DNA from 3 places in the Kitasatospora sp. NPDC094015 genome. Region 1 is predicted to be linked to each of the others. Evidence: riboswitches for the same ligand, from Rfam matches in the RefSeq annotation. Region 1 holds a riboswitch; each other region holds the start of a gene.
What was found. A riboswitch is a leader RNA that binds a small molecule or an ion and turns the genes downstream of it on or off. The one in region 1 is predicted to bind cobalamin.

Region 1 (10,544 bases):
ACCGTCGCACCGGTACGGATCGTCGGCTGGAGCGGGGCATCACGGTCGCGCGGGTTCCGAGACGTCACGCCGTGCAGTCTTCCCCTTGTACGGGCGTTCTGTCACATCGGGTGCGGCGCGTCTTTGGCGCCGGGGGCCCGGAACCCGTCCCGGATTCGGGCAAGGGCCCGCAAACCGGGCCCGGAACCCTTGACATCCGCCCCGTACACGACAAACAATTCCGGCCCACCGGCGCCGCCGTGGCTCGGAGCGGTGGGCCCAGCGCGATGGGCGCAGTGCGGCGGGCCCAGGAGCGGTGACTCTCAGAGCAGTGGGGTGAGAAAGCGTCGCAGGTGCTCCAGGTAACGGTCCGGGTCGGCGTTCCACAGGGCGGCGTGCCCAGCATCAGGGACGCTGCACAGGCTCACCAGGTTCTCCCGCCGCCGGGCCAGTTTCTCGGCGGCCGCGTACGGGGCGACGGCGTCGTCCGGGCTGTGCAGCAGCAGCACCGGCACGTGCAGGTCGCTGCCGTCGGCAAGCCGGGCGAAGTCCGCCAGGTCCACCCCCGAACGGCCCTGCGCGGCCAGCGCGCCCAGCTCGGCCACCGGGGCCGGGGCCCCCGTCCGGGCGGCCACCCGGCGCACGGTGGCCGGCCAGTCCAGCACCGGGGAGTCCAGCACCAGCCCGCTCACCGACTCCCGCCAGTCCGAGCGGGCGGCCGCCTGGAGCGCGATGGTGGCGCCCAGCGACCAGCCGTACAGCACCACCCGGCCCGCGCCGGAGGCCAGCGCGGTGCGGATCGCCGCCTCCACGTCCCGCCACTCGGTCTCCCCGAAGTGCCCGAGGCCGTCCGGGGAGCCCGGTGCGCCGCGGTCGCCGCGGTAGGTGACGGTGAGGGTGGGCAGCTGGAGCGAGTGCAGCAGCGGCATGACCGGGAGCGCCTGGGTGCGGTCGGCCGCGGGGCCGTGCACCAGGATCATCCAGGTCCCGCGGACGGCGGGGACGAACCAGGCCGGGAGCGGACCGAGCTCACCGGTCACCGCGTCGTCGGTGAACGCCATCCCGAACGCGCGGAACGGGTCCCCGACGTACACCCGGGGGGTCAGCCGGACCTCCGTGCCGGTGACCAGGGTGCCCAGCTCGGCCCGCTCCAGCCGGCGGGTCACGGTCTGCACGCCGGTGGCGACCACCTCGCCGACCACCGCGTGGCCGCCCTCGCCCCACTCCAGGCCGTAGCGGCCGGGGCGGACCGAGTCCGGGGTCCGGCTGAGCGTCACCAGGCCGGGGGCGAGGGCGTGCACCCGCAGCGCGGGGCGGGCGCCGCCGGGCTCGACGCCGGGGCGCAGGACCCGCTCGGAGACCTTGCGGCCGAGCAGCAGACCGGCCGCCGCCCCGGCCCCGACGGCGGCTGCTGCCACGATGGCGGCGGTACCCCAACGCATACTGCTCCCCGGATGCTGGTCGCGGATCGGACGCGGTACGGTCCCAGTCCACCGCCCGCGCCCCGGCGCAGCCACCGGAAGCGGCCGTTCGAGGGGCCGGACGCCCCGCGCGGCCTCAGACCGGGATCTCGGTGGAACGTCCGGCGAGCAGCTCCCAGAACCGCGCGGCGGGCGGGCGGCGCGACGGCTCCGCGGCGGCCGGGGTGGCGGCGCCCCAGTGCATCGGCACCTGGTACTCCCCCTGCAGTTCGGCCAGGACCTCGGCGAGCACCTCCCGGTCGACCGGCACCAGCCGGGCCACCGGCTTCAGCTGGGCCTGCCAGCGGCCCTGCACCACCTGGCGCAGCCGCTGCTCCAGGTCGTCCTGGTGATGGGTGATCCGGACCAGCGTGCGCAGGCCCAGGCCGAGCACGTGGGCCAGCGCGCGGGTCTGCTCCGCGTCCCCGGTCCACCGGCCGGTGTCCTCCGCCTTCCGGTACGCCTGCTCGGTGACGCCGATCCGGCGGGCCGCCTGTTCCTGGCTCAGCTCCCGGGCGACCCGGAAGTCACGCAGTCCGTCGGGCGGGGCGCCCATCAGCTGGGCCGGCGGGCACCACAGGGCGCGCGCCAGCGCGATGAACTCCTCCTCGGACGGCCGGATCCCGCCGGTCTCCCACCCGATCACATGGGCGGGCAGCAGCCGCACCCCGTGCGCGGCCATCCCCTCGACCACCTGGTCCGGGGTCAGGCCGAGCCCGGCGCGGTGGGCACGGGCGGCCGCCGGGGAGAACGGCACCGGCGTCGGTTCGGGCTGTCTTCGTCGCATGCCACGAAGCTAGGGGCGGCGCGGCCCGCGCTGTACCCGCCGAACACACGAAGCCCGGTTGGACGGTCGGACAGTGGACTGGCCGATCACACAGCCCCGGCCCTCCGAACGGCCGCACTACTCGGAGGTAGTGACGGCGGCCGCCGCCGGGCGCAAGCTACGCGGGTAGCGCGCCGGAGCGTCCCCGGGCCTCCGCAGCACCCTTCGGCGACCCCGGTGAGCTGGGGTGATGACGTGTGATCAAGGCCTCCGGCGGACCGGTTGACTCCCGGTCCGGGCCCGTGGTCAGATCCTTGGGCCATACGGAGGCAAGGAGAGGAAGCCGGTGCGAATCCGGCGCGGTCCCGCCACTGTCACCGGGGAGCACGCTCGGCCCGGCCGCCCTCGGCCGGGACGCGGGGGTGCGTCCGACCCGGAAGCCAGGAGACTCTCGCCGCCGTTCGTCGATCCAGGGCGCGGACCCTGAGTGAGGACACGCGAGCCATGCAGGCTGCCCCGAACCGAGCTCCGCTCGCTGCGCCGTGCGCCGGCTGAGCGCGGCCGCCCCCCACCTGCTCGGCGCCGCCCTCGGCCACCTCGCGGACGCCCGCTACGGCGACCCGCGGCGCGGCCACCCGGTCGCCCTGTTCGGCACGGCCGCCGGCCGCCTGGAGCGGGCCCTGTGGCGCGACCACCGGGGCGCCGGCGCGCTGTACACCGCCGTCTGCGTGGGCGCCGTCGCGGCCGGCACCGCGCTGGCCGACCGGGCCCTGCGGCGCTCCCCGCTGGGCCGCACCGCGCTCACCGCCGCCGCCACCTTCACCGTGCTCGGCGGCACCTCGCTCACCCGGGAGGCGGAGACCGTCGCCGGGGCGCTGCGGGCCGGCGACCTGACCGCCGCGCGGGAACGGCTGCCGCACCTGTGCGGGCGCGATCCGAGCGGCCTGGACGAACAGCAACTGGCCCGGGCCGTGGTCGAGTCGGTCGCCGAGAACACCGCGGACGCGGTGGTCAACGCGCTGGTCTGGGGCGCGGTGGCCGGGGCGCCCGGGCTGCTCGCCTTCCGGGCCGTCAACACGCTGGACGCGATGGTCGGTCACCGCTCGGCCCGGTACGCGCGGTTCGGCTGGGCCTCCGCCCGGCTCGACGACGTGGCCGGCTGGCCCGGGGCCCGGCTCACCGCCCTGCTCACCGTCGCCGCCTCACCGGAACCCGGCCGCACCTGGCGGATCTGGCGCCGGGACGGCTCCTCCCACCCCAGCCCCAACGCGGGCCAGGCCGAATCGGCGTTCGCCGGGGCGCTCGGGGTACGGCTCGGGGGCACCCTCCAGTACGGGACGCGGACCGAGCACCGGCCGGTCCTGGGGGCCGAACTCCGGCCGGTCACCGTGGACGACATCGACCGCGCCTGCACCCTCTCCCGCCGCGTCGGCCTCCTCGCCTTGGCGACGACCTCGGCGGCGGCCCTCCTGAAGCGACACCGCTCATGAGGACGACCCCGACCCGCAGGGGCGCGGGGAACTGCGCGACGTCGCAAGTGACGGTATCGCGCCTTCCGCAGCGCGCAGTTCCTCGCGCCCCTGAAGGCACCCACGTGCGGGCAACCACCCCTAGGGGCGCGGGGAACTGCGCGGCATCGGGAGTGACGGCGCCGCGCCTACCGCAGCGCGCAGTTCCTCGCGCCCCCGGAGGTATCCCGGTGCGCAGGGTGGGTTTCGCTGGATGTGTCGGGGGTCGGTGGATCGGAGGCGGGTGTGGGTAGGGCGTTGTTGGTGGCCGGGACGACCTCGGATGCGGGGAAGTCGGTGGTGACGGCGGGGATCTGCCGGTGGCTGGTGCGGCAGGGGGTGCGGGTGGCGCCGTTCAAGGCGCAGAACATGTCGCTCAACTCCTTCGTCACCGCGGACGGCGCCGAGATCGGCCGGGCGCAGGCGATGCAGGCCGCGGCCGCCCGGGTCGAGCCGGAGGCGGCGATGAATCCGGTGCTGCTGAAGCCGGGTGCCAACGGCCGCAGTCAGGTGGTGCTGCTCGGCCGGCCGGTGGCCGAGGTCGGGGCGCTGGACTACCGGGAGCGCAAGCCCGTCCTGCTGGAGCGGGCGCTGGAGTGCCTGGCGGATCTGCGCGGCCGGTACGACGTGGTGGTCTGCGAGGGAGCCGGTTCGCCCGCCGAGATCAACCTGCGGGACCGGGACATCGCCAACATGGGCCTGGCCACGGCCGCCGGGCTGCCGACCGTGGTGGTCGGCGACATCGACCGCGGCGGCGTGTTCGCCGCGATGTACGGCACGCTCGCGCTGCTCTCGGCCGAGGACCAGCGGCACGTGGCCGGCTGGTTCGTGAACAAGTTCCGCGGCGACGCCCGGCTGCTCGCGCCCGGTCTGGACATGCTGCACCGGCTGACCGGCCGTCCGGTGCTCGGCACCCTGCCGATGCTGCCCGGCCTGTGGCTGGACGCCGAGGACTCGCTGGACCTGACCACCGTCGTCGAGCAGCAGGCGTCCGCCGGCCCGTACGGCGCGGACGTGCTGCGGGTGGCCGTGGTGCGCTTCCCGCGGCTGTCCAACTTCACCGACCTGGACGCGCTCGCCCAGGAGCCGGGCGTCCTGGTCCGCTGGGCCACCCGGCCGGAGGAGCTGGCCGACGCGGACCTGGTGGTGCTGCCCGGCACCCGCGCCACCGTGGCCGACCTGGCGTGGCTGCGCGAACGCGGCCTGGAGGTCCCGCTGAAGGCCCGCGCGGCCGCCGGCCTGCCGGTGCTCGGGGTGTGCGGCGGGTACCAGATGCTGGGCCGCGAGATCACCGACGAGGTGGAGTCGGGGGCCGGCACGGTCGGCGCGCTCGGCCTGCTGCCGGTCCGGGTGGTGTTCGGCGCCGAGAAGGTGCTGGCCCGGCCGGTCGGCGAGGCGTACGGGGAGCGGGTCGAGGGGTACGAGATCCACCACGGCGTGGTGGAGGTGGAGGGCGGCGAGGTGTTCATCGCGGACGGCACCGGGCGCCCGCTCGAGGGCTGCCGCCTGGGCGCGGTGTGGGGCACCACCTGGCACGGCGTGCTGGAGAACGACGCCTTCCGCCGGGCCCTGCTGCGCGAGGTGGCGGCGCTGGCCGGCCGGGCGTTCGTGCCCGCGCCGGACACCTCGTTCGCCGCCGCCCGCGAGGAGCGCCTGGACCGCCTGGGCGACCTGATCGAGGAGCACGCCGACACCGACGCGCTGTGGAAGCTGATCGAGGGCGGGGTGCCCGCCGCGGGCAGCCTGCCGTTCGTCCCGCCGGGGGCACCGTGACAAGTCTGGAGAGTGGCACGACTGATGAGTGACGTCCGATACCCGTTCACCGCGATCGTCGGCATGGCCGACCTGCGGCTCGGGCTGCTGCTCAACGCGGTCTCACCGGCGGTCGGCGGGGTGCTGGTGCGCGGTGAGAAGGGCACCGCCAAGTCGACCATGGTGCGCGCGCTGGCCGGGCTGCTGCCCTCGATCGCGACCGTGGAGGCCTGCCGGTTCGCCTGCGACCCGGCCGCGCCGGACCAGCAGTGCCCGGACGCCCCGCACGCCGCCGCCGGCACCGAGCGGCGCCCGGCCCACCTGGTGGAGCTGCCGGTCGGCGTCTCCGAGGACCGGATCGTCGGCTCTCTGGACCTGGAGCGGGCGCTCGCCGAGGGCGTCAAGGCGTACGAACCCGGGCTGCTGGCCAAGGCGCACCGCGGCGTGCTCTACATCGACGAGGTGAACCTGCTCCAGGACCACCTGGTCGACCTGCTGCTGGACGCCGCCGCGATGGGCCGCTCGTACGTGGAGCGCGAGGGCGTCTCCGTCCGGCACGCGGCGCGCTTCCTGCTGGTCGGCACGATGAACCCGGAGGAGGGGGAGCTGCGCCCGCAGCTGCTCGACCGGTTCGGGCTGACCGTGGAGATCGCGGCGACCCGGGACGCGGCCGAGCGGGCCGAGGTGGTCCGGCGCCGGCTGGCGTACGACGCCGACCCGGCCGCGTTCGCCGCCCGGTTCGCCGAGCCGGAGCGGGAGCTCGCCGAACGGATCACCGCCGCCCGGGAGTTGCTGCCCTCGGTCGAGCTGGGCGACGGGGCGCTGCGGCAGATCACCGCCGTCTGCGCCGCCTTCGAGGTGGACGGCCTGCGGGCGGACATCGTGATGGCGCGCACCGCCGTCGCGCTGGCCGCCTGGGCCGGCCGGACCGAGGTGCTGGAGGAGGACGTCCGGCAGGCCGCCCGGCTGGCGCTGCCGCACCGCCGGCGCCGCAACCCGTTCGACGCCCCGGGGCTGGACGAGGAGCAGCTGGAGCGGACCCTGGAGGAGCACGCCGAGCAGCCCGAGCCCCCGCAGGACCCGGAGGGCCGCGGCCCGGACGGCGGCCCGGACGGGGACGGCGACGGGGAGGGCCCGGACGGCGGTGGACCGGACGGCGGCGGCGCGCCCGAGCCGGCCGGCCCCCCGCAGGACGGCAGCGCGGCCGACGCTCCCCGCCCCGACGGACCGCAGCCCGACGGACCGCAGGAGCCGGCCGCCCCGGTGCCGCAGCCCGCGCCCGGTGGCGGGCGGGAGGCCACCCCGGTGGCCGCCGGCGAGCCGTACCGGACCCGGCTGTTCAGGGTGCCCGGCACCGGCAAGGGCGCCCAGGGCCGCCGCTCCCCCGCCGAGACCGACAGCGGGCACACCGTCCGGGCCCGCCGCCCGCAGGGCCGGCTCAGCCGGCTGCACCTGGCCGCCACCCTGCAGGCGGCCGCGCCGCACCAGGTGGCGCGCGGGCGGGCCGGCCGGGCGCTGGTGCTCCAGCGGGACGACTTCCGGGAGCAGGTGCGCCGGGGCCGGGAGGCCAACCTGGTGCTGTTCGTGGTGGACGCCTCCGGGTCGATGGCCGCCCGGCAGCGGATGACGGCCGTCAAGGGCGCCGTGCTCTCCCTGCTGATGGACGCCTACCAGCGGCGGGACAAGATCGGCATGATCACTTTCCGCGGCGCGGACGCCGAGCTGGTGCTGCCGCCGACCTCCTCGGTGGAGGTGGGCGCGGCCCGGCTGGAGCAGCTGCCGACCGGCGGCCGCACCCCGCTGGCCGCCGGTCTGCTGCGCGCCCACGAGGTGCTCCGGGTCGAGCGGATGCGCGACCCGAACCGCCGCCCGCTGCTGGTGCTGGTGACCGACGGCCGGGCCACCGGCGGCAAGGACGCGCTCGCCCGGGCGGGCCGGGCGGCGGACCTGCTGGCCGCCCAGGGCCTGGCCGCGGTGGTGCTGGACTGCGAGTCCGGCCCCGTCCGGCTCGGCCTCGCCCGCACCGTGGCCGCCCGGCTGGGCGCCCCCGCCGTCTCCCTGGACGAGCTGCGTGCCGAGGGCGTGGCCGCCCTGGTGCACGCGCACCGCACCGCCGACCACGACCGAAAGGCCGCGTGACCCCATGCCCAAGGGCGTACCCGAGACCGTCCCCGAAGACGGCCTGACCACCCGCCAGCGCCGCACCCTGCCGATCACCGCCGTGCACACCGGCCCCGGCAAGGGCAAGTCCACCGCCGCCTTCGGGATGGCGCTGCGGGCCTGGAACCAGGGCTGGCCGATCGGGGTGTTCCAGTTCGTCAAGTCCGCCAAGTGGAAGGTCGGCGAGGAGAACGCGCTGCGCGTGCTCGGCGCCTCCGGCCAGGGCGGCACGGTGGACTGGCACAAGATGGGCGAGGGCTGGTCGTGGGTCCAGCGCTCGTCCGAGATGGAGCAGTCCAGCGAGGAGGCGGCCAAGGAGGGCTGGGAGCAGGTCAAGCGCGACCTGGCGGCCGAGACCTACCGGTTCTACGTGCTGGACGAGTTCACCTACCCGATGCACTGGGGCTGGGTGGATGTCGAGGAGGTGGTGGCGGTGCTGCGCGAGCGCCCCGGCAGCCAGCACGTGGTCGTCACCGGCCGGTACGCCAAGCCGCCGCTGACCGAACTCGCCGACCTGGTCACCGAGATGACCAAGGTCAAGCACCCCATGGACGCCGGCCGCAAGGGCCAGCGCGGTATCGAGTGGTAGCCCGTTGAACATCCCCCGTCTCGTCGTCGCCGCGCCCTCCTCGGGCGCGGGCAAGACCACCGTCGCCACCGGCCTGATGGCCGCGCTGAGCGCGCGCGGCCTGGCCGTCTCCCCGCACAAGGTCGGCCCGGACTACATCGATCCCGGCTACCACGCGCTGGCCGCCGGCCGGCCGGGCCGCAACCTGGACGCCTACATGTGCGGCGCCGAGCGGATCGCCCCGCTGTTCCTGCACGGGGCGGCCGGGGCGGACGTCGCCGTGGTCGAAGGGGTGATGGGGCTGTACGACGGCGCCGCCGGGCAGGGCGAGCTGGCCTCGACAGCGCACGTGGCCAAGCTGCTGGCCGCCCCGGTGGTGCTGGTGGTGGACGCCTCCGCGCAGTCCCGCTCGGTGGCCGCCCTGGTGCACGGCTTCGCCTCCTGGGACCCGCAGGTGCGGCTGGCCGGGGTGATCCTCAACCGGGTCGCCTCCGACCGGCACGAGGACCTGCTGCGCGAGGCGCTGGAGGAGGGCTCCGGGGTGCCGGTGCTCGGCGCGGTGCGGCGGGCGGCCGCGGTCGCCACGCCCTCCCGGCACCTGGGGCTGATCCCGGCGGCGGAGCGGTCCGAGCAGGCGTTGGCCGCCGTCCGGGAGATGGGCGAGCTGGTGGCCCGCTCGGTCGACCTGGACGGGCTGCTGGCGCTGGCCGGCAGCGCGCCGCCGCTGGCGGCCGAGCCGTGGGACCCGGCGGCCGAGGTGACGGCGGTGCCGGGCCGCCCGCGGATCGCCGTCGCGGGCGGGGCGGCCTTCTCCTTCTCGTACGCGGAGAACTCCGAACTGCTCGCCGCCGCCGGCGCCGAGGTGGTGGGCTTCGACCCGCTGCACGACACCGAACTGCCCGAGGGCACCGCCGCGTTGGTGATCGGCGGCGGCTTCCCGGAGCTGTACGTCGGCGAGTTGAGCGGGAACACCCGGCTGCGCGCGGCCGTCGCCGCGCTCGCCGCCAAGGGCGCTCCGATCGCCACGGAGTGCGCCGGCCTGCTCTACCTGGGGCGGGAGTTGGACGGCCGGCCGATGTGCGGGCTGCTCGACACCACCGCCCGGATGACCGAGCGCCTCACCCTCGGCTACCGCGAGGCGGTCGCCCTCGGTGACAGCCCGCTGGCCGTGACCGGCACCCGGGTCCGCGGCCACGAGTTCCACCGGACGGTCTGCGAGCCGGGCAGCGGCGAGCAGAGCGCCTGGGCCTGGCGCACCCCGGCCGGTCCGCGCACCGAGGGCTTCGTCCAGGGCCCGGTGCACGCCTCCTACTTGCACCTGCACTGGGCCGGGGTGCCGCAGGCGGCCGAACGCCTGGTCCGGGCCGCCGCCGCAGGCCCGGCCGGGAGTTGACGGCCTGGAACTGACGGTCGGGAGCCGGCGGCGGGCCGGATCCGGCGCTACCCGCGGTAGCCGACCGGGGCGGCCGCGGCGCCCGGGGCGGTGCCGGGAGCCTCGGGGCCGTCGGAGTCCGAGCGGGTGGCCAGACCGAGCGCCGAGCGGGCGGCCATCGCCTTGGCCGACACCGCGCCGAGCCGGGCGGCGACCAGCTCGCGTTCGATGACGTCCGGGTCGGAGCTGCCGGCGGCGGCCCGCAGGTGGACGCCCTCGGCGCGGACGGCGGCGGTGAGGTCGGCCACCGGCTTCGCGGCCCCGGAGCCCCAGGTGCCGGCCGCCAGCGCGGACGCCTCGGCGTCGGCGGCCTCGGCGAGCCGCCCGGCCCAGGCCCGGAAGGCGGCCGGGTCGTCGGCCGGCTCGTCCAGGTCCGGGACGCTGTCCTCGGCCGTGTTGAACGGCCGGACGGCCTTCAGGTAGGCGATCTGCTCGGCCGTCAGGTTGCCGGCGTCGCGGCGCAGCGAGCCGGTCCGGTCGCCGTGGGAGGAGGTGTAGAGGCAGACCACCCCGCGGTCGTCGGCCAGGGTCCAGCCGGACTTCTGCGGGTAGTAGTAGTACACGTCGACGTCGTCCGGGACGGCGAGGATGTCCATCGTGTACTGCTCCCGGCTCGCGGTGCAGAGCTTCTCCGCCTCGTCGGCGACCTTCTGCTCCCCGGGGTAGTCACCGCCGGCCACGATCCTGGTGGTGGCGAACACCTCGCCGTAGTGGGCGGCCGAACAGGGGACCACGGCCAGCTCGGTGGCCCGGTCGAGGTTCTTCGGCCGGGTGAAGCAGTCGCCCGCGTGGACGTTGTCCACGCTCACCGTGCCGGGGGTGCCGGGTGCGGCGCTGCGGCTCCAGGCCGGTGCGGGCAGGCCGCTGGTGCTCGCCCTGTCCTCCTCGGCCCGGTGCAGGGCGGCGACGGTGGCCCCGG
Region 2 (10,544 bases), on a different contig from region 1:
CGTCCAGCAGCACCACCTGCGGGGCGGCGGCCAGCTGGATCGCCAGCACCAGGGCGAGCTTCTGCCCCTCGGAGAGGTCCCGGGGGTGGCTGTCGCCGGCGATGCCGGGGGCGAGCCGGTCCAGCACCTCCCGGGCCGTGCGACGGGCGCCCGCCTTCTCCTGCGGGCCCGCGTCCAGGTCGGCCTGGGCCAGCTCCTCGGCGACCGACTCCAGGTACAGCAGGTCGGTCGGGGTCTGCGGGACCAGGCCGACCAGCCGGCGGGCCTCGGCCGCGGGCACCCGCTTCGGGTCGGTCGCCGCCCGGCCGTCCGCCCACGCGACCTTGACGGTGCCGCCCTGCCGCGGGCCCGAACCCTGCAGCGCCCAGAGCAGCGAGGACTTGCCGGAGCCGTTGCGCCCCATCAGCGCGGTGACCTGGCCGGCCCGCAGCTCGAGGTCCACCTCCCGGACGGCGACCACCTGGCCGTGGCGGACCACGACCCGCTGCGCGGACAGCACCGGCGCGCCGTCCGGCTGCTCGCGGCGCGGCGGCGGGACGGGGTGCCCGGCCAGCCGCTCGCGCAGCGGGGCGGCGGCCCGGCGGGCGTCGCGGACCGAGAGCGGGAGCGGGCGCCATCCGGCCAGCCGGCCGAGGTCGACCACGGGCGGGGCGATCGCGGTGTCGGCGAAGATCTCGGCGGGCGGCCCGTACCGGACCGTGCCGTCGCCGGGCAGGTGGGCGACCCGGTCGGCGTACTGGACGACCCGCTCCAGCCGGTGCTCGGCGAGCAGCACGGTGACGCCGAGGTCGTGCACCAGGCGGGTGACGGCCGCCAGCACCTCCTCGGCCGCGGTCGGGTCGAGCGCGGAGGTGGGCTCGTCCAGGACCAGGATCCTGGGGTGCGCGGTGAGCACCGAGCCGATCGCCACCCGCTGCTGCTGGCCGCCGGAGAGCTCGTGCAGGGCGCGGTGGCGCAGGTCGGCGAGGCCGAGCAGGTCGAGGGTCTCCTCCACCCGCTTGCGCATCACCTCCGGCGGGACGGCCAACTGCTCCATCGCGTAGGCGAGTTCCTCCTCCACCGTGTCGGTGACGAAGCCGGCCAGCGGATCCTGGCCCACCACGCCCACCACGTCGGCCAGTTCGCGCGGCGGGTGGTCGGCGGTGTCGCGCCCGTCGACCGTCACCCGGCCGTGCAGGGTGCCACCGGTGAAGTGCGGCACCAGGCCGTTGACCGCGCCCAGCAGGGTGGACTTGCCGGCGCCGGTCCGACCGACCACCAGGCAGAGTTCACCCTCGGGGATGTGGAGGTCGACGTCGCGCAGCACGGGGGCGTCGTCGCCGTCGTACACCACGCTGACCTGGTCGAAGCGGATCACTCGGTCACCTCGGTGCGGGGGCTGGTGCTGGTTCTCTTGCCGGTGCCGGTGCTCTTGCTTGCGCCGGTGGCTGTGCGGGCGGCCCCGGCGGGCGCCGGGGCGCGGCCGGGCGGTGGGGAGATCACCCCGGCGGCGCCGGCCAGCAGCACGGCCAGCACCGGCACGACCGGCAGGGCCGGCCAACTCAGCGGGTAGAGGGACGGGTTGAGGTCGGTCGCGGAGTACCCCACGCTGACCGAGAGCAGTACCGCCACGGCCACCCCGCAGCCCGCCACCCCCCACTCGGCGGCCCGCCACGGGTCCGGCCGATAGGTGGTGCGCCGCACCCGGCGCCCGCCGAGCGCCAGCCCACCGGCGCACAGCGCCGAGCCGGCCACCAGCGCGGGCAGGCCGAGCGCGGCCGGCGCGGTGCCGTCGAGCAGCCCGTACACGCCGGCGCACAGGCCGCCCATGCCGAGCAGCATCAGCGCGCCGGTGGCCCGGCGGGAGCCGCGGGTGGCGGCGCCGGAACGGCCGTAGCCGCGCGAATCCATCGCGGCGGCCAGGTGCAGCGAGCGCTCCAGCGCGTCCTCCAGGACCGGGACGACGATGCTGCGCAGCGCCCGGATGCCCTTGCTCCGGCCCGCCCGCAGCCGCCGGGCCCGCACCACCCGCTGGACGCTCTGCACCAGTTGCGGCGCGACGCTGACGGAGACCGTGACGGCGACGCCGAGTTCGTACAGCGCGCCGGGCAGCACCCGCAGGGCGCGCTTGGGGTTGGCGAGGGTGTTGGCCGCGCCGATGCAGCACAGCAGGCAGGCCAGCCGCAGGCCGTCGGTGGCCGCCGACAGGGTGGCCTCCAGCGAGACCGGCCCGCCGATCCGGATCCCCGCGTACCAGGCCGGGGTCGGGATGTGCGGCAGCGAGAAGATCAGGTGGTCGTGCGGGGTGATGCCGGTCGCGAAAACGCACCGGAAGGCCACCCGGATCGCCACCACGGTCAGCGCGAGCCACAGGTAGTACTTGAAGCCGCGGGCCCACGGCGCCTCGGTGCGGCGGGTGGTCACCACGTGGCCGAGCACCGCCAGCACCAGGAACAGCAGCAGCGGATTGGTGGTCCGGCTGGCCGCGGTGGCCAGGGCCAGCGCCCAGATCCACCAGGCGAACGGGTGCAGGTCGCGCGGCACCCGCCGGCCGCCCCGGCGCGCCCCGGGGGCGGCCGGGGTGTACGTGTCGAGCCTGGTCACCGGATCACTCGGCCTGTCGGCGGCGACGCACGGCGGCGACCGCGGTGGCGGCGCCGAGGGCCACCACGATGGCGGCGCCGACCACGACGGGCACGACGGAGCCGGTCGACTGCGGCGCGTCGGCGGCCGGGGCCGCGTCCACCACCTTCGTCCCGCCGCCCGGTGCGGCCGACGGGTCGGTCGGGGACGGCGCGGCGGAAGGGTCTGCGGAGGGGGCGGCGGACGGCGAGCCGGTGGCCTCGGGTGACGCGGGGGCGCTCCCGTTCGCGGTGGGGTCGGTCGGGGTGGTACCGCCCGCGGAGGTGCCCGGCTGGGGGGCGGTGCCGGCGGCCGGCGGCTTGGCGCCGCCGTTCGTGCCGGCGGCGGTACCGCCGCTGGTGCTGCCGTTGGTGGTGCCTCCGTTGGCACCGCCGGAGCCGCCGCCCGGGGGCGGGGGCGTGGTGGGCGGCTTGGGCGGGGTGCTCTGGCCGGAGCCGCCGCCGGGCGCCGTGTTGTGCGCGCGGACGGTGTCGGGCGAGAAGGTCGGCTTGCCCTCGGTGCCCTCGATGTTGGTACCGCCGAAGATCCACAGGTCGACGCTGCCGGGCTTGGGCTGGTAGCTCATCGCGCCGAGCTGGCTGTAGGACCAGGTGTTCTGGCCCGGATCGGCGTGCCAGTACGACCAGTACGACGTGGCCGGCGGGGTCAGCACGCACTTCTCCTGATCGGGCGTCGGGTACTGCTTGCCGCCCTGGTACCCGCTGTAGCCGATCCGGCAGATGAACGCCGGACCGTCGTGCCCGGTGCCGGTGGTCTTCCAACCGCCCTGGTTGAGCAGGGCGTACCCGGTGGTGGGCGTGGTGCCGCAGGAGCGCAGCAGCGGGCCGCCCCAGTGGCCGAGGTCGACGGCCAGCACGACGCCGGAGGTGGTGGTGCACTGCTCGATCGGCAGCGGGGCAGCCGCCGCCGTACCGATGCCGCCGAGGGCCGACACCAGGGTCACCCCGGCGGCGGCGAGCCCGCGGGCCAGGCGGCCCGCGGGGCCCGGTCGGCGCGGGCGGCGGCTCACCGGTGCCGCCCGGCGGCGGACGCCGTCCGGCGGCGGGTGGCGATCAGGACCCCACCACCGGCCGCGGTCAGCAGCAGCGCGGGGATCACCAGGCCGAGCGCGTCGGTACCGGTCCAGGCCAGGCCGTCCGCCGTCTCGCCGGCCGAGTCGCCGGTACCGCTCAGGGTGCGGGTGTCGGACGGCTCGGGGGCCGCGCCCGTCCCGGGGCCGGTGCCCTGGCCGGCGGTCGCGGAGGAGGAGGCCGGGGCCGGCGAGGCGGAGCCCGTACCGCTGCCGCTCGGGCTCACGGAGGCCGAGGCAGAGGCGGAGGCCGACGCGGACGGCGACGGCGAGGCGGAGGTGGACGGGGACGACGAAGCGGACGCGGACGGGGATCCGGTCGGGTCCGGCGTGCCGGTGCCGAGGTCGCGCCGCAGCGTCCCGAACGAGACACCGGTGACCCCGCCGAGCGCCTGGGTGGAGGCGCGGACGTCGGAACCCTGCTGACCGCTGGACGCGACGTTGAAGCCGCCATCGGCGTTCTGCTGGCCGGCCAGGAACTCGACCGCCTTGGCGATCTGCCCGGCGTAGGTGCTCGACCGCAGGGACATGCCCTGGATCGCCAGCGCGGCCGAGTTGACCGAGTCGCCGGCCGCACCGGGGAAGCCGCCGTCGGCCACCTGCTGGGCGGCGAGCCAGGCGAGGCCCTTGTCGACCGCCGCGGCCGCCTCGTCGCCGGGGACGAGCGAGAGGGCCATCACGGCCATCGCGGTGCTGTCCACGTCGGAGTCGCCGGCGGCCGGGATGAGGCTCGGCCAGGAACCGTTCGCCGTCTGAAGGCTCTTCAGGAAGGCGATCGGCGCGGCGGCGTGCTCGGCGTCGCCCGCGCGCAGCTGCGCCATCACCCCGAGGGACTGCGAGAACACCGAGGTCGCCCAGAGGTAGTTCCCCGCCTCCGCGCAGCCGTTGTCGAGGTCGGCGTGCGCGCAGACGGCCTGGGCCAGCGCCGCGATCAGGTCGTGGCCGCCGAAGGCGTGCGGGTCGCGGCCGACCACCTCGGCGAGCAGCGCCTCCTTGCCGATCGAGCCGCCGCCGGCGTACTCGGTGCCGACGCCGGTCCAGTCGTTGACCGTACGGTCGTTGGCGTCCTTGCCCTGCTGGTCGAGGAAGTCGACGATCTTGCGCAGGGCGGCGTCGTCCGTGCCGGCGGCGGCGAGCGCGAAGGCGCCGTCGATGGTGAGGCCGAAGTCGGCGAAGGTCGGGAAGGCCTCGTAGTAGTGACCGTCGATCAGGTTGGCCGGGGCGGTCAGGTAGCTGCTGCCCTTGGCCAGGTCGGGGGTGCGGCTCGGCTGCGGGGTGGTGCCGCCGAGGTCACGGGTGACGCTGACCGGATCGGTGCCGGTGAGGGCGAGGATCGCCTGCTCGGTGGCGGCCGGGTCCGAGTCGGTGGTCCACCGGTCCGGCCCGAAGCCGCCGTCCTTGTTCTGCCGGGCCGCCAGCCAGGCCTTGGCCGCCGCCTGCTCGGTGGCCCGGCCCGCGGCCTTCAGGCCCTGGGCCGCACCGGCGGTGCCGGCGGTGTCGCCGCCCGAGGCGCCGATGTACGGCAGGTACGAGCCGTCGGCCTGCTGGCTCGCGGCGAGCTGGTCGGCCGCGTTCTGCGCGGTCGGGTCGGCGCTGCCGGCCTTGCGCAGGGCCAGGACGGTGAGCGCGGTGGTGGACGGGTCCGACTCGCAGTTCTCGCCGGGCACGATCATCGCGCCGGCGATCCCGCCGTCGGCGCACCGCAGCGCCTCGAAGCGGGCGAGGGTGGCGGCGGGCGGGGTGACCTCGCCGCGCAGCAGGGCGATCACGCCAAGGGCCTGGACCCAGGGCGAGGCGGCGCCGAGGAAGTCGCCGGCGGCGGTGCACTTCCCGTCCTCCCCGGCAGCGGTGCACACGTGGTCGGTGAGCGCGGCGAGCAGGTCGCGGCCGCCGAACGCGCGCGGGTTGCGGCCGGTGCTCTCGGCGACCAGCCCGAGCAGCGCGGCCGCCCGGGCGTCCGGCTTGCCGGCCGGTCCGTCGGGGAGCAGGAAGGCGTCGGTGTGCGCCTCCAGGAAGGCGACGACCTTGCGCAGGGCCGGGTCCTGGGTGCCGGCCGCGGCGAGCGCGATCGCGGTCAGCGAGGTCCGGGGCAGGTCGGGGCCCTCGAAGGCCCAGTTCTCCATGTGGTCGCCGTCGACCAGCCGGCCGGCCAGCCAGGCCGCCGCGGCGGCGGGGTCACCGGTGGCGGGCGGCGCGACGGTCGGGCTCGTGGAGGCCGACGCCGACGCGGAGGTCGACGCGGAGGCGGAGGTGGAGGTGGACGGTGAGGGGCTGGCCGGGTTCTTCGCCCGGACCGAGTCCGGGGTGAACGCGGGCGCGCCGCTGCTGCCGCCGACGTCGGTGCCGCCGTACACCCAGGCCTCGACCTCGCCCGGCTTCGGCTTCTGCGTGCCGGCGCCGAACTGGCTGTAGGACCAGGTGTCCTGGCCTGGCTCGGCGATCCAGTACGACCAGTACGCCGTCGCCTGCGGGGTGTTGACGCAGGGCTCCTCGGCGGCGGTCGGGTACTGGGTTCCGTTGCCGAAGGTGCTGCTGCCGAGGCGGCAGATGAAGGCGGGGCCGTCGTGCTCGGTGCCGGTGGTGGTGAACCCGGCGTTGTGCAGCAGGTTCATCCCGGTGGTGGGGTGGGCGTCGCAGCCGCGGACCACGCTGCCGCCCCAGTGGCCGAAGTCGACGGCGACCACGGCGCCGGTGGTGGCGGTGCACTCCTCGATCGGGTCGGCGGCGGCCCTGCTGGGGTGGCCGAGCAGCACCGTGCCGCCCGCGCTGACCGCGATGGCACTGGCGAGCAGCACGGACGCCAGCGTGCGCCCTCTGCTGCCCGGACTCGTACGACTGCTGCTGACCCTCACCGGCGACTCCCTGGTCGGTCGAGGCGGAGCACGACGGCGCAGCCGACCGGGCATCAGGGGAGGGCGCCCGGGTCAGACCGCGCCGTAGTCCGCGACGACGCACGTGTTGCTGACTTGCTCCTCGGCGCAGGCATTCCGGCTCACCCGCCACGAGTTGCGGGTCCACGGTTGCGGGTCAGCGCCGGACTTGGACCGGCTTCCCCTGACTGCCAAGGGTGAAAACCGGTTCATCAGACCACGCGGCGCAGCGGGGCGTCAACGAGGCGTCATGTCGCCTTCGACACCTCGTGAGCGGGCCCGACCTGCGATAGCGTCCCGGGTGGCCGAGTGGGGGAACCTGGTGCGAATCCAGGGCTGACGCGCAGCGGTGTGGGGCGGATCGACGCTCCGAGCCCGAATGCCCACCCGGCGCGCACCACGAGCGAAAGCCAGCCCACGCGACCCGGGCGGCGGCCCCCGGCGGCGCGCGGCCCTCGATCGGACCGCCCGCGCGGGACCGGTCGGCGCCCACCACCCAAGGAGCCCGACCGTGCCCCTCCGCCACTCCTCCGCCACCGTCGTCGCGCTGGCGGCCGGCGCCCTGCTGCTGTCCGCCGTGCCCGCCGGCGCCACCGCCTCCCCCGCGCAGATCGCCACCTCCAAGAGCACCGGCGTGACCTACCTGAAGTCGCTGCAGGCCGCCGACGGCAGCTACGTCACCGGAGGCGGCCTCTCGAACGAGTGGGCGTTCAGCGCGCTGGCCGCGGCCGGCACCGCCGCGGTCGACGTCGCCCCCGGCGGCGACACCAGCAAGAACGCCCGTACCGTGTACCGCAACCAGCTCGCCGCCACCACCTGGCCGAGCGCCTCCCCCGTGGTCACCGACTACGAGCGCGCCACCCTCAACGCCTACGCCGCCGGCATCGACCCGGCCCGGGTCGGCCCCGGCCGCAACCTGATCGCCGACCTCGCCGCGTACTGGCAGACCGCCGAGCCCGGCTACTACGGCCCGTCCGCCAACTTCAACGGCACCGTCTTCGGCTTGCTCGCCCTCGGCGGGGCCCGTACCCAGGGCGGCACCCAGCGCGTCCCGCAGGCACTGATCGACGCCACCGTGACGGCCGTCCGGGCCAACCAGCACAACGACGGCGGCTGGAACTACGGCAAGGCCGCCGGGAACCCGACCGCGCTCGCCCAGGGCAGCGACATCGACATGACCGGCGCCGCGATGGCCTCGCTGTGCAGCAGCGGCGTCCCCGGCACCGACGCCGCGATCGTCGCCGCCAAGAACTTCCTCAAGGGCAAGCTGATCTCCTCCGGCGCCTTCAACTCCATGTTCGGCGCCAACACCGACTCCAACGGCTGGGCGGTCTCCGGGCTGAACGCCTGCGGGATCAACCCGCAGGGCGCCGACTTCACCAGCGGCAGCGGCAGGACGCCGATCGACTTCCTGATCGCCCAGCAGTTCAAGCCCGCCGGTGGCTTCAAGTACCTGCCCACCGACACCTCCCCCTCCCCCTACGCCTCGGTCGACGGGCTGCGCGCCGTCACGGGCGCCGGCTTCACCGCCGCCCCGCCCGCCCCCACCACCGCCGGTGCGCCCACCTGGGTCGCCACCACCGCCTTCACGGCGGGCACCGCGACCCGGGTCGCCCTGGTCGTCGACAACGGCACCGGCACCGCCGGGCTGAAGGTCTGCGCCGTCACCCTCACCCCGACCGGTGGCACCACCACGCTGGGCGCCGTCCTCGACGCCGCCGCCACCGCGACCCCGAGCGGCTGCGTCACCTCGGTCACCCCGTCCACCGGCGGCGGCACCGTCACGGCGCTCAACGGCACCGCCAACAGCGGCGGTTCCACCTGGAAGGCGAGCCTGGACAACGCCGCCGCCACCGCCGCGACCCGGGCCACCGTGGTCAACGTCGGCGACACCGTCTCGCTGCGCTACGGCAGCTGACCGAGCGGCAGCAGGTCGGTGCGGCAGCACTCCGGCCGGGACCGCGCATGGTCGGGCACCGGACCCCGGGCCCGGCGCGCGCGGTCCGCCTCCGCTCCGGCGCGCACCGCGGCGTGCACGGCGCGGGCGACCCGCGCACCCCAGGGCGAGCGCGGACCGCCGAACGGTTCCGCGTCCTCGCCCGGGCGGGCCTGCCGGACGGCGACGCAGACCGCGTCCGACGGCGTCCCCGAGCAGTCGTAGCCGGCGTCCAGCAGCGCCTGCACCTTCGCCTCGGTGGCGGTGGCCAGCAGGTTCACCAGGCCGGCGTCGGACAACGCGGCGGGTACGGCGACCAGGATGTTCACGGTGCCCGGGACGAAGGCGGGCCGCTGCGGGGGCGCCTTCGTCGGCTCGCTCCCGGGTTCCGGCGCGGCGGCCCAGGCGGGCACCCCGACGCCGGCGGTCACCACGGCGGCGGCGCCGCCGTCGCACGCCCAGGTCATCCGGTCCACCTCGGCGGCGGTCATCAGGCCCGCCCCCGGCCCGGCCAGCCCCTGCGCGGCGGCCAGCTCGGCCAGGTGGCGATCCGGATCCATCCGGCCGTACCCGGCCCTGACCTGCGCGTTGACCACCCACTCCCGGTCGCCCAGCCCACCGCCGAGCACCGCACTGCTGACCATCCGCCAGCCCGGACCGGCCCGCCACACCAGCAGGTGCCGGCAGGCCCCGTCCTCGGGGCGGCACGCCCGCTCGATCAGCACGCGGCCCGCCGCATCAGTTCCACGAAACGCTCCACCTTCGACTCGGACCGCCCAGGGATCGGGCCCACCCGACCCTACCGAGCGCCGGGCCGACGGCGGATCATGCCCACAAGGGGCGGCGCTGTTCCGCCCCTGCATCGCACCGAGGGGGACAATATTCCGATGAACAGGTTCCGATGGATCGCAGGCTGCTACGTGACAACCTGACGCCCCCTTCCACAGGCGGCACACCCCCAGGGGCGCGAGGAACTGCACGAACCGGAAGCCCACCCCGCCGCACCCGAACCCCGACGACCACCCCCACCCCACCCCCAGGGGCGCGGGGAACTGCGCGAACCGGGAGACACCGGCCCGCAGCCGAACGCTGACGGTCAACTCCACCCCACCAGGGGCGCGGGGAACTGCGCGAACCGGGAAACACCCCGCCGTACCTCCCGGACCGCGCAGTTCCCCGCGCCCCTGAAGTGCCGCTCGTCGGGGCACCCCCGGAGGACCGCTCATCGGGGCACGCAACCGCGCCCCCGGCGGACCACTCGTCGGGGCCACACGCGACAGCGACGCCGCACGGCCGGAGGCCCGTTCACCCCCGGCCGTCCGCCCGGTGTCAGGGGGCCGTGATGCCCGGCTGGGTGCCGGCGCCGAAGGCCCAGCCCTCGACGTCGCCGGGGGCCGGGTTGTAGCTGCCGGCGCCGAGGCTGCTGTAGGACCAGGCGCCGCCGTGCTGGGCGTGCCAGTACGACCAGTAGGCGCTGCCGGTCGGGTTGGTGCAGGTGGTCGGCAGCGAGTTGATCTTGCAGACGAAACCGGGGAAGCGCGGGTGGAAGGCCCAGGAGAAGCCGGCGCCGGTGAGCGCGGCCAGGCCGGTGGCCGGGTCGCCCGGGGCGCAGCCGGTCTGGATGCCGCCGCCGACGGCGGTGAAGTCGACCACCACGGTGACGCCGGTGGTGCCGGTGCAGGCGGCGGCGTGCGCCTGCGGGGCCTGGGCGGCGGAGAAGCCGAGCAGGCCGGCGGTGAGCGCGGCCGCGGCGGCGATCGAGCCGAAGGTCCGGCGGGCCGGGCGGGCGGGGGCGAGGGTGTCGGTCATCGGGGAGCTCCTTGCGGGTTCAGGATGTTCAGCGGGTGGTCGCTGCGCAGGCGAGCACGGGCGCGGCGGGCCGGGCGCCGTGCGCGGAGAGAGCGGCCAGCGGGGTGCCGGCCAGGCCCAGGACGGCCTGGGCGGTGGCGCGGGCGCCGTTGCCGGTGTTGAAGCCGGTGGCGTCGTAGGCGATCGCGCCGCGGACGGCCGGGTCGGTGGCGCAGCCCTGCTGGAACTTGACCAGCCG
Region 3 (8,395 bases), on a different contig from region 1:
ACCGGCGCTGGCCTGCGGGAACGCCTTCATCCTCAAGCCGTCCGAGCGCGACCCCTCGGTGCCGCTGCGGCTGGCCGAACTGTTCCTGGAGGCGGGCCTGCCGCCCGGCGTGCTCAACGTGGTCAACGGCGACAAGGAAGCCGTCGACACCCTGCTGGAGGACCCGCGGGTGGAGGCGCTCGGCTTCGTCGGCTCCACCCCGATCGCCCAGTACGTCTACGCCACCGCAGCCGCCCACGGGAAGCGGGCGCAGTGCTTCGGCGGCGCCAAGAACCACATGATCATCATGCCGGACGCCGACCTCGACCAGGTCGCCGACGCCCTGGTCGGCGCCGGTTACGGCTCGGCCGGTGAGCGCTGCATGGCGATCTCGGTGGCCGTCCCGGTCGGCGAGCGGACCGCGGACGCCCTGGTCGCCAAGCTGGTCGAGCGGATCGCGGCACTCAAGGTCGGCCGTTCCGACGACCCGGACGCCGACTTCGGCCCGCTGGTCGGCCGCGACGCCGTGGACCGGGTCCGCGGCTATCTGGACCTCGGCGTCCAGGAGGGCGCCGAACTCGTCGTCGACGGACGGGACTTCCGACTCGAAGGCCACGAGGACGGGTTCTTCCTCGGCGCCTCGCTGTTCGACCGGGTCACCCCGCAGATGCGCATCCACCGCGAGGAGATCTTCGGCCCGGTGCTCTGCGTCGTGCGCGCCGCCGACTACGAGGAGGCGCTGCGCCTGCCCAGCGAGCACGAGTTCGGCAACGGCGTGGCCATCTTCACCCGGGACGGCGACACCGCCCGGGACTTCACCCGCCGGGTGAACACCGGCATGGTCGGCGTCAACGTGCCGATCCCGGTGCCGATCGCCTACCACACCTTCGGCGGCTGGAAGCGCTCCGGCTTCGGTGACCTGGGCCAGCACGGCCCGGACTCGATCCGCTTCTACACCCGCACCCGCACGGTCACCTCGCGCTGGCCCTCCGGGGTCAAGGAGGGCGCGAGCTTCACCATCCCGACGATGGGATGAGCACCGTGAGCACCATGAGCACCGGCGAACTGACGCAGGAACAGGATGCCATCGCCGAGGCGGTCGGCGCCTTCGCCGCCGAACACCTGGCGCCGCACGCCGTGGCGTGGGACCGGGCCAAGCACTTCCCGGTGGACGTGCTGCGCAAGGCCGCCGGCCTCGGCCTGGCCGGGATCTACGTCCGCGAGGACGCCGGCGGCTCCGAACTCACCCGGCTGGACGGGGTGGTGGCCTTCGAGGCGCTGGCCGCCGGCTGCCCGTCCATCGCCGCCTACCTGTCCATCCACAACATGGTCGCCTGGATGATCGACCGCTACGGCACCGAGGCCCAGCGCTCCCGCTGGCTGCCCGGACTCTGTGCGGCCGAGCACCTCGGCAGCTACTGCCTGACCGAGCCCGGCGCGGGCTCCGACGCCGCCGCGCTCGTCACCCGCGCCGTGCGCGACGGCGGCCACTGGACCCTGCACGGGGTCAAGCAGTTCATCTCCGGCGCCGGCACCTCGCAGGTCTACCTGGTGATGGCCCGCACCGGCGGACCCGGGCCCGGCGGCGTCTCCGCGTTCCTGGTGGACCGCGACGACCCGGGACTGTCCTTCGGCCCGAACGAGCACAAGATGGGCTGGAACGCCCAGCCGACCCGCCAGGTGCTGCTGGACGGCGTCCGGCTGCCCGCCGACCGCCTGCTCGGCGCGGAGGGCGAGGGCTTCCGGATCGCGATGGCCGGCCTCAACGGCGGCCGGATCGGGATCGCCGCCTGCTCCCTCGGCGGCGCCCGGGTCGCCCTGGAGCGCGCGACGGCCTACCTCGCCGACCGCGAGGCGTTCGGGACCAGACTGCTGCACGCCCAGGCCCTGCAGTTCCGGCTCGCCGACATGGCCACCGAGCTGGAGGCCGCCCGTTCCCTGGTCCGGCGGGCCGCCGCCGCCATGGATCGCGGCGACCCCAGGGCCCCCGAGCTGTGCGCGATGGCCAAGCGCTACGCCACCGACGTCGGCTTCGACGTCGCCAACCAGGCGCTCCAACTGCACGGCGGCTACGGCTACCTGGCCGAGTACGGCATCGAGAAGATCGTCCGCGACCTGCGGGTGCACCAGATCCTGGAAGGGACCAACGAGATCATGCGCGTCATCGTCGCCCGCGGCCTGACCGGAGCCGCCTGATGACCGGGACCGAACCCGACGAGGTCCTCGTCCGCACGGCCGGCCGCGCCGGCCTGATCGTCCTCAACCGCCCCGCCGCCCTGAACGCCCTCACCCACGGCATGGTGGCGCGGATCCACCAGGCCCTCGACGGGTGGGAGCAGGACGAGCGGGTCGAGACCGTCGTCGTCACCGGAGCGGGGGAGCGGGCCTTCTGCGCCGGCGGTGACATCGTGGCCATCCACCGCGCCGCCACCGGCGGCGACCCGGGCGCCGTCGAGGAGTTCTGGCGCGCGGAGTACCGGCTCAACGCCAGGATCGCCCGCTACCCCAAGCCCTACGTCGCGGTGATGAGCGGCATCGTGATGGGCGGCGGGGTCGGCGTCTCGGCACACGGCAGCGTCCGGATCGTCACCGGGACCACCCGGGTCGCCATGCCGGAGGCCGGCATCGGCTTCGTCCCCGACGTCGGCGGCACCTACCTGCTCGCCCTCGCCCCCGGCGAGCTGGGCACCCACCTCGCCCTGACCGCGGGCTCCGCCGGCGCCGCCGACGCGATGACCTGCGGGCTCGCCGACCACTTCGTCCCCGCCGAGCAGCTGCCCGCGCTGCTCGACGAGCTCACCGCCCGGCCCGTCCACGACGTCCTCGAACGGTACGTCGCACCCGCCCCGCCCGGCCGGCTGGCGGCGCAGCGCGGCTGGATCGACGTCTGCTACGCCGCCGACACCGTCGAGGAGATCCTCGACCGCCTGCTGGGCAGCGGCGAACCCGAGGCGAAGCAGGCCGCCGACCGGATCACCGCCAACTCGCCGAGCGCCGTGAAGGCGACGCTCGCCGCGCTGCGCCGGGCCCGCGAACTCGGCCCGCTGGAAGCGGTGCTGGACCAGGAGTACCGCACCTCCTGCGCGGCGCTCGCCACCGCGGACCTGGCCGAGGGGATCCGGGCCCAGGTGATCGACAAGGACCGCACACCGCACTGGCACCCGGCCACCCTGGACGCCGTCGCGCCCGCCGCCGTGGACCGCTACTTCACCCCGCTCGGCGAGCGGGAACTCGGCCTCGCCACCACCACACCCCTGGAGCGCTGGTGACCCGTCACATCGGATTCGTCGGACTCGGCAACATGGGCGGTCCGATGGCCGCCAACCTCGTCAAGGCCGGGTACCGGGTCAGCGGCTTCGACCTGGCCCCGCAGGCGCTCCGGCAGGCCGAGGCCGCCGGGGTGCAGGCGGCCGGCTCGGGCGCCGAAGCGGCCCGCGAGGCCGACCTGGTCATCACCATGCTGCCCGCCGGCCGGCACGTGCTGGCCGCCTACGCGGAGCTGCTGCCCGCCGCCCGGTCCGGCACGTACTTCGTCGACTGCTCCACCATCGACGTCGCGGACGCCCGCGCGGCCCACGACCTGGCCACGGCCGCCGGCCACCGGGCGGTGGACGCGCCGGTCTCCGGCGGGGTCGCCGGGGCGAGCGCCGCGAGCCTCACCTTCATGACGGGCGCCGCGCAGCCCGACTTCGACGCCGTCCGGCCGGTGCTGGAGGCGATGGGCCGCAAGGTCGTGCACTGCGGCCCGTCCGGCGCCGGCCAGGCCGCGAAGATCTGCAACAACATGATCCTCGGGATCTCGATGATCGCCGTCGGCGAGGCCTTCGTGCTCGGCGAGAGCCTCGGCCTCAGCCACCAGGCGCTGTTCGACGTGGCCTCGACCGCCTCCGGCCAGTGCTGGGCGCTCACCAGCAACTGCCCCGTCCCCGGGCCCGTTCCGGCCAGCCCCGCCAACCGCGGGTACGCCGCCGGGTTCGCCGCGGCCCTGATGGCCAAGGACCTCGGCCTCGCCGCCGGGGCCGCCGAGGCCGCCGGACTGCCGACCGAACTCGGGCGCAGGGCCGCGCAGTTGTACGCCTCCTTCGCGGCGGGCGAGGGCGCAGGCCTGGACTTCTCGGCGATCATCACCACGCTGAAGGCCGAGAAGGAGGACGCCGAGTGACCGGCTACGAGACCATCCTGGTCGACCGCAAGGGCCGGGTCGGGCTGATCACGCTCGACCGGCCGAAGGCGCTCAACGCGCTGAACACCCAGCTGATGAACGAAGTGGTCGTGGCGGCAACGGAGTTCGACCGCGACCCGGTGATCGGCTGCCTCGTCGTCACCGGCTCGGAGAAGGCCTTCGCGGCCGGCGCCGACATCAAGGAGATGCAGTCGCTCGACTTCGTCGACGCCTACCTCGGTGACTGGTTCGCCGCCTGGGACCGCTTCGGCGCGCTGCGCAAGCCGGTGATCGCCGCGGTCGCGGGCTACGCGCTGGGCGGGGGCTGCGAGTTGGCGATGCTGTGCGACATCCTGCTGGCCGCCGACACCGCGAGGTTCGGGCAGCCGGAGATCAAGCTCGGGGTGATCCCCGGGATCGGCGGCTCGCAGCGGCTGACCAGGGCGGTCGGCAAGGCCAAGGCCATGGAGCTGTGCCTGACCGGCCGGATGATGGGCGCCGAGGAGGCCGAGCGGGCCGGCCTGGTCTCCCGGATCGTCCCGGCCGACCGGCTGCTGGCGGAGGCGATGGCGGTGGCGGAGACGGTCGCCGCGATGTCCGCACCGGCCGCCGTGATGATGAAGGAGAGCGTCGACCGCGCCTTCGAGACCACCCTCGCCGAGGGTGTCCGGTTCGAACGCCGGCTCTTCCACGCCACGTTCGCCACCGCCGACCAGAAGGAGGGCATGGCCGCCTTCGCCGAGAAGCGGCCGCCGGAGTTCACCCACCGCTGATCGGCCGCTCCTCGGTAGGGCCCGTGCGCCCCGGGCCCTACCGCCCGGGGCGCACCCGCTGCGCCTCGTCCGCCGTCACCGGTGCACCGGCCCGCACACCGTGCAGGACGTGCGCCAGCACCTCGGCCCCGCGGACCACCCGCGGGCCGCGGCGGCCGATCAGGGCCGGGCCCGGACCGAGCACGGTGACCAGGTCGGTCGCGGCGGGCAGGAGCGAGACGATCCGCATGGTCCGAGCCTACGGATTCGCCGCGCGGGCCGGGCCGGAACGCGCCGCCCGGTCTCACTCCGTGGACGCACCGGCGGGCGATGCTGCCCGGGCCGGGGGTTTGGCCCTAGGCTGGCACCGCAGCTGGTTCGCCCCGTCCGCCAGGCGGGGTGTCGTAAGAGGGAACCCGGTGGGAATCCGGGACTGCCCCGCAGCGGTGAGTGGGAACGACCGCCGTCAAACGCACTGGGCCCGTGGGTCCGGGAAGCGACGGCCAGTAGGTGTCCGCCCTGGACGGGTGGACGTGCCCGCGAGTCCGAAGACCTGCCACTGCCCGTGCGCGACCATCGTGCGCGGACCTCCGGTGACCTCGTGGGCGGGTCGGCGTGCACACCTGGCGGAGCCGCACCCTGCGGGCGTCCGTCCGGTTGGTCGCACCTTCGCGCTCTCGTCCCGTCACCGGGTACTCGAGGAGCAAGACTCGCGAAGGAGAGTCCCTTGACAGCGAAGTCCGCAGCCGCGGCGACCCGGTCCACCACCTACGGCCACCCCCGCCAGGGGCAGGGCCGTGAACTCAAGAAGGCCGTCGAGGGGTACTGGAAGGGCGCCGTCACCGCCGACGCGCTCCTGGCCACCGCCGCCGACCTGCGCCGGGACAACTGGCGGCAGCTCGCCGAAGCCGGCGTCACCGAAGTGCCCACCGGCGACTTCTCGCTCTACGACCACGTGCTGGACACCACCGTCGCCGTCGGCGCGATCCCGGCGCGGCACCGCGCCGCCGTCGACGCCGATCCGCTGGACGGCTACTTCGCCATGGCACGCGGCACCCAGGACGTCGCGCCGCTGGAGATGACCAAGTGGTTCGACACCAACTACCACTACCTGGTCCCCGAACTCGGCCCCGACACCGCGTTCACCGCCGACCCCGCCAAGGCGGTCGGCGAGCTCCGCGAGGCCCTCGCGGCGGGCCACGACGCCCGCCCGGTGCTGGTCGGACCGGTCACCTACCTGCTGCTCGCCAAGCCCGCGCCCGGCGTCGCCGAGGACTTCCAGCCGATCACCCTGCTGGACCGGCTGCTGCCGGTCTACGCCGAGCTGCTGGCCGACCTGCGCGCCGCCGGCGCCGAGTGGGTGCAGCTGGACGAGCCCGCGCTGGTGCAGGACCGCACGCCCGCCGAGCTGAACGCCGCCGCCCGCGCCTACCGCGAGCTCGGCGCCCGCACCGACCGCCCCAAGCTGCTGGTCGCGAGCTACTTCGACCGGCTCGGCGAGGCGCTCCCGGTCCTCGCCAAGGCCCCGATCGACGGCCTGGCCCTCGACTTCACCGGGCCGGCCGCCGCCAACCTGGACGCGCTCGCCGCCGTCGGCGGGCTGCCCGGCAAGCGCCTGATCGCCGGCGTGGTCGACGGCCGCAACATCTGGATCAACGACCTGGAGAAGTCGCTGGCCACCCTGGCGACCCTGCTGGGCCTGGCCGACCGGGTCGACGTCGCACCGTCCTGCTCCCTGCTGCACGTCCCGCTCGACGCCGACGCCGAACGCGACCTCGACCCGCAGATCGCCCGCTGGCTGGCCTTCGCCAAGCAGAAGGCGCAGGAGGTCGCCCTGCTGGCCCGCGGGCTGCGCGAGGGCACCGGCGCGATCACCGCCGAACTCGCCGCCAACCGGGCCGACCTGGCCTCCCGCGCCACCTCGCCGATCACCCGCGACCCGGCCGTCCGTGCCCGGACCGCCGCCGTCACCGAGGCCGACGCCCGCCGCGCCCAGGCCTACCCCGAACGGTCCGAGGCCCAGCGCGCCCGGCTCGGCCTGCCGCTGCTGCCGACCACCACCATCGGCTCCTTCCCGCAGACCACCGAACTGCGCACCGCCCGCGCCGACCTCACCGCCGGCCGGATCGACGCCGCCGCCTACCGCGAACGCATCGAGGCCGAGGTGCGCGAGGTCGTCGCGTTCCAGGAGAAGGCCGGCCTGGACGTCCTGGTTCACGGCGAGCCCGAACGGAACGACATGGTCCAGTACTTCGCCGAGCAGCTCACCGGCTACCTCGCCACCCGGCACGGCTGGGTGCAGTCCTACGGCACCCGGTACGTCCGCCCGCCGGTGCTGGCCGGCGACATCTCCCGCCCGCACCCGATGACGGTCGACTGGTACCGCTACGCCCAGGACCTGACCGACCGTCCGGTCAAGGGCATGCTCACCGGCCCGGTCACCATGCTCGCCTGGTCCTTCGTCCGCGACGACCAGCCGCTCGCCGAGACCGCCCGGCAGGTCGCCCTCGCCCTGCGCGACGAGGTCACCGACCTGGAGGCGGCCGGCGCCGCCGTCGTCCAGGTCGACGAACCGGCGCTGCGCGAGACCCTGCCGCTGCGCGCCGCCGACCGCCCGGTCTACCTGGACTGGGCCACCGAGTCCTTCCGCCTGGCCACGTCGGCGGTCCGGGCGGACACTCAGATCCACACCCACATGTGCTACGCCGAGTTCGGCGCGATCATGACCGCGATCGACGAGCTGGACGCGGACGTGATCTCGCTGGAGGCCACCCGCTCGCACATGCAGGTCGCCGGCGAGCTCGCCGAGGCCGGCTACCCGCGCGAGGTCGGGCCCGGCGTGTGGGACATCCACTCGCCGCGGGTGCCGAGCACCGACGAGGCGGTGGAACTGCTGCGGGCCGGCCTCGCCGCGATCCCGGCCGAGCGGCTGTGGGTCAACCCCGACTGCGGCCTGAAGACCCGCGGCTGGGCCGAGACCCGGGCCTCGCTCGACAGCCTGGTCGGCGCCGCCCGCCGGCTCCGCGAGGAACTCGCCGGCTGACCTCCGCCGCACGGGGGCGGGCGCAGCCGATCGGCTGCGCCCGCCCGAACCGCGGCCGGCCCACGGCTCCACGGCGGCGCCCGCGATCACGCGGGCGCCGCCAGCGCGTCCCGCTGCAGCTGCACCGCGGCCAGCAGGCTCAGCGCCGGCTCCGCCTGCCGCAGCGCCTTCACCGCGGCGACCGAGTCGAGGTCACCCGCGAAGCCGACGGCGGCCAGCCGCGAGCGGGCCCAGTCGGCGCGCACCTGAACCTCGGTGGCGGCCGCGGTGGCCTCGACCACCGCGAGCGCCCGCTCCAGCCCCGGCCGCTCCGCGGCCGGCGCACCCTCCAGCGCCCGCGCCAGGGCCGCCGCGACCACGTCCGCGTCACGGATGGACAGGACGGCGCTGTGCTTGCTGCTCAATCCCAGGAAACCGGTCATACCGGCCATCGTGCTGGCCACCTCGTTCGTACGACAA

Region 2: another riboswitch for cobalamin. It lies ahead of ABT014_RS27225 (prenyltransferase/squalene oxidase repeat-containing protein); the one in region 1 lies ahead of ABT014_RS26260 (cobalamin biosynthesis protein).
Region 3: another riboswitch for cobalamin. It lies ahead of metE (5-methyltetrahydropteroyltriglutamate--homocysteine S-methyltransferase); the one in region 1 lies ahead of ABT014_RS26260 (cobalamin biosynthesis protein).

What each region holds. Positions count from the first base shown of each region.
Region 1 covers NZ_JBEOUL010000026.1:76,533-87,076, forward strand. Annotated here, with positions in the region: gene ABT014_RS26245 (hypothetical protein) at 1-68, opposite strand, end outside; gene ABT014_RS26250 (alpha/beta hydrolase) at 303-1,421, opposite strand; gene ABT014_RS26255 (helix-turn-helix domain-containing protein) at 1,537-2,226, opposite strand; cobalamin riboswitch at 2,516-2,678, shown strand; gene ABT014_RS26260 (cobalamin biosynthesis protein) at 2,757-3,695, shown strand; gene ABT014_RS26265 (cobyric acid synthase) at 3,960-5,486, shown strand; gene ABT014_RS26270 (putative cobaltochelatase) at 5,511-7,604, shown strand; gene cobO (cob(I)yrinic acid a,c-diamide adenosyltransferase) at 7,609-8,214, shown strand; gene ABT014_RS26280 (cobyrinic acid a,c-diamide synthase CobB) at 8,219-9,586, shown strand; gene ABT014_RS26285 (DUF4190 domain-containing protein) at 9,634-10,544, opposite strand, start outside.
Region 2 covers NZ_JBEOUL010000028.1:80,408-90,951, reverse strand. Annotated here, with positions in the region: gene ABT014_RS27240 (ABC transporter ATP-binding protein) at 1-1,357, opposite strand, end outside; gene ABT014_RS27235 (CbiQ family ECF transporter T component) at 1,354-2,583, opposite strand; gene ABT014_RS27230 (hypothetical protein) at 2,588-3,631, opposite strand; gene ABT014_RS27225 (prenyltransferase/squalene oxidase repeat-containing protein) at 3,628-6,486, opposite strand; cobalamin riboswitch at 6,652-6,798, opposite strand; cobalamin riboswitch at 6,844-6,966, shown strand; gene ABT014_RS27220 (prenyltransferase/squalene oxidase repeat-containing protein) at 7,073-8,479, shown strand; gene ABT014_RS27215 (adenosylcobinamide amidohydrolase) at 8,467-9,222, opposite strand; gene ABT014_RS27210 (SCO2322-related protein) at 9,827-10,306, opposite strand; gene ABT014_RS27205 (peptidase) at 10,335-10,544, opposite strand, start outside.
Region 3 covers NZ_JBEOUL010000068.1:1,061-9,455, forward strand. Annotated here, with positions in the region: gene ABT014_RS34180 (CoA-acylating methylmalonate-semialdehyde dehydrogenase) at 1-1,015, shown strand, start outside; gene ABT014_RS34185 (acyl-CoA dehydrogenase family protein) at 1,012-2,175, shown strand; gene ABT014_RS34190 (enoyl-CoA hydratase/isomerase family protein) at 2,175-3,248, shown strand; gene mmsB (3-hydroxyisobutyrate dehydrogenase) at 3,245-4,141, shown strand; gene ABT014_RS34200 (enoyl-CoA hydratase) at 4,138-4,914, shown strand; gene ABT014_RS34205 (hypothetical protein) at 4,952-5,143, opposite strand; cobalamin riboswitch at 5,251-5,468, shown strand; gene metE (5-methyltetrahydropteroyltriglutamate--homocysteine S-methyltransferase) at 5,621-7,936, shown strand; gene ABT014_RS34215 (hypothetical protein) at 8,023-8,358, opposite strand.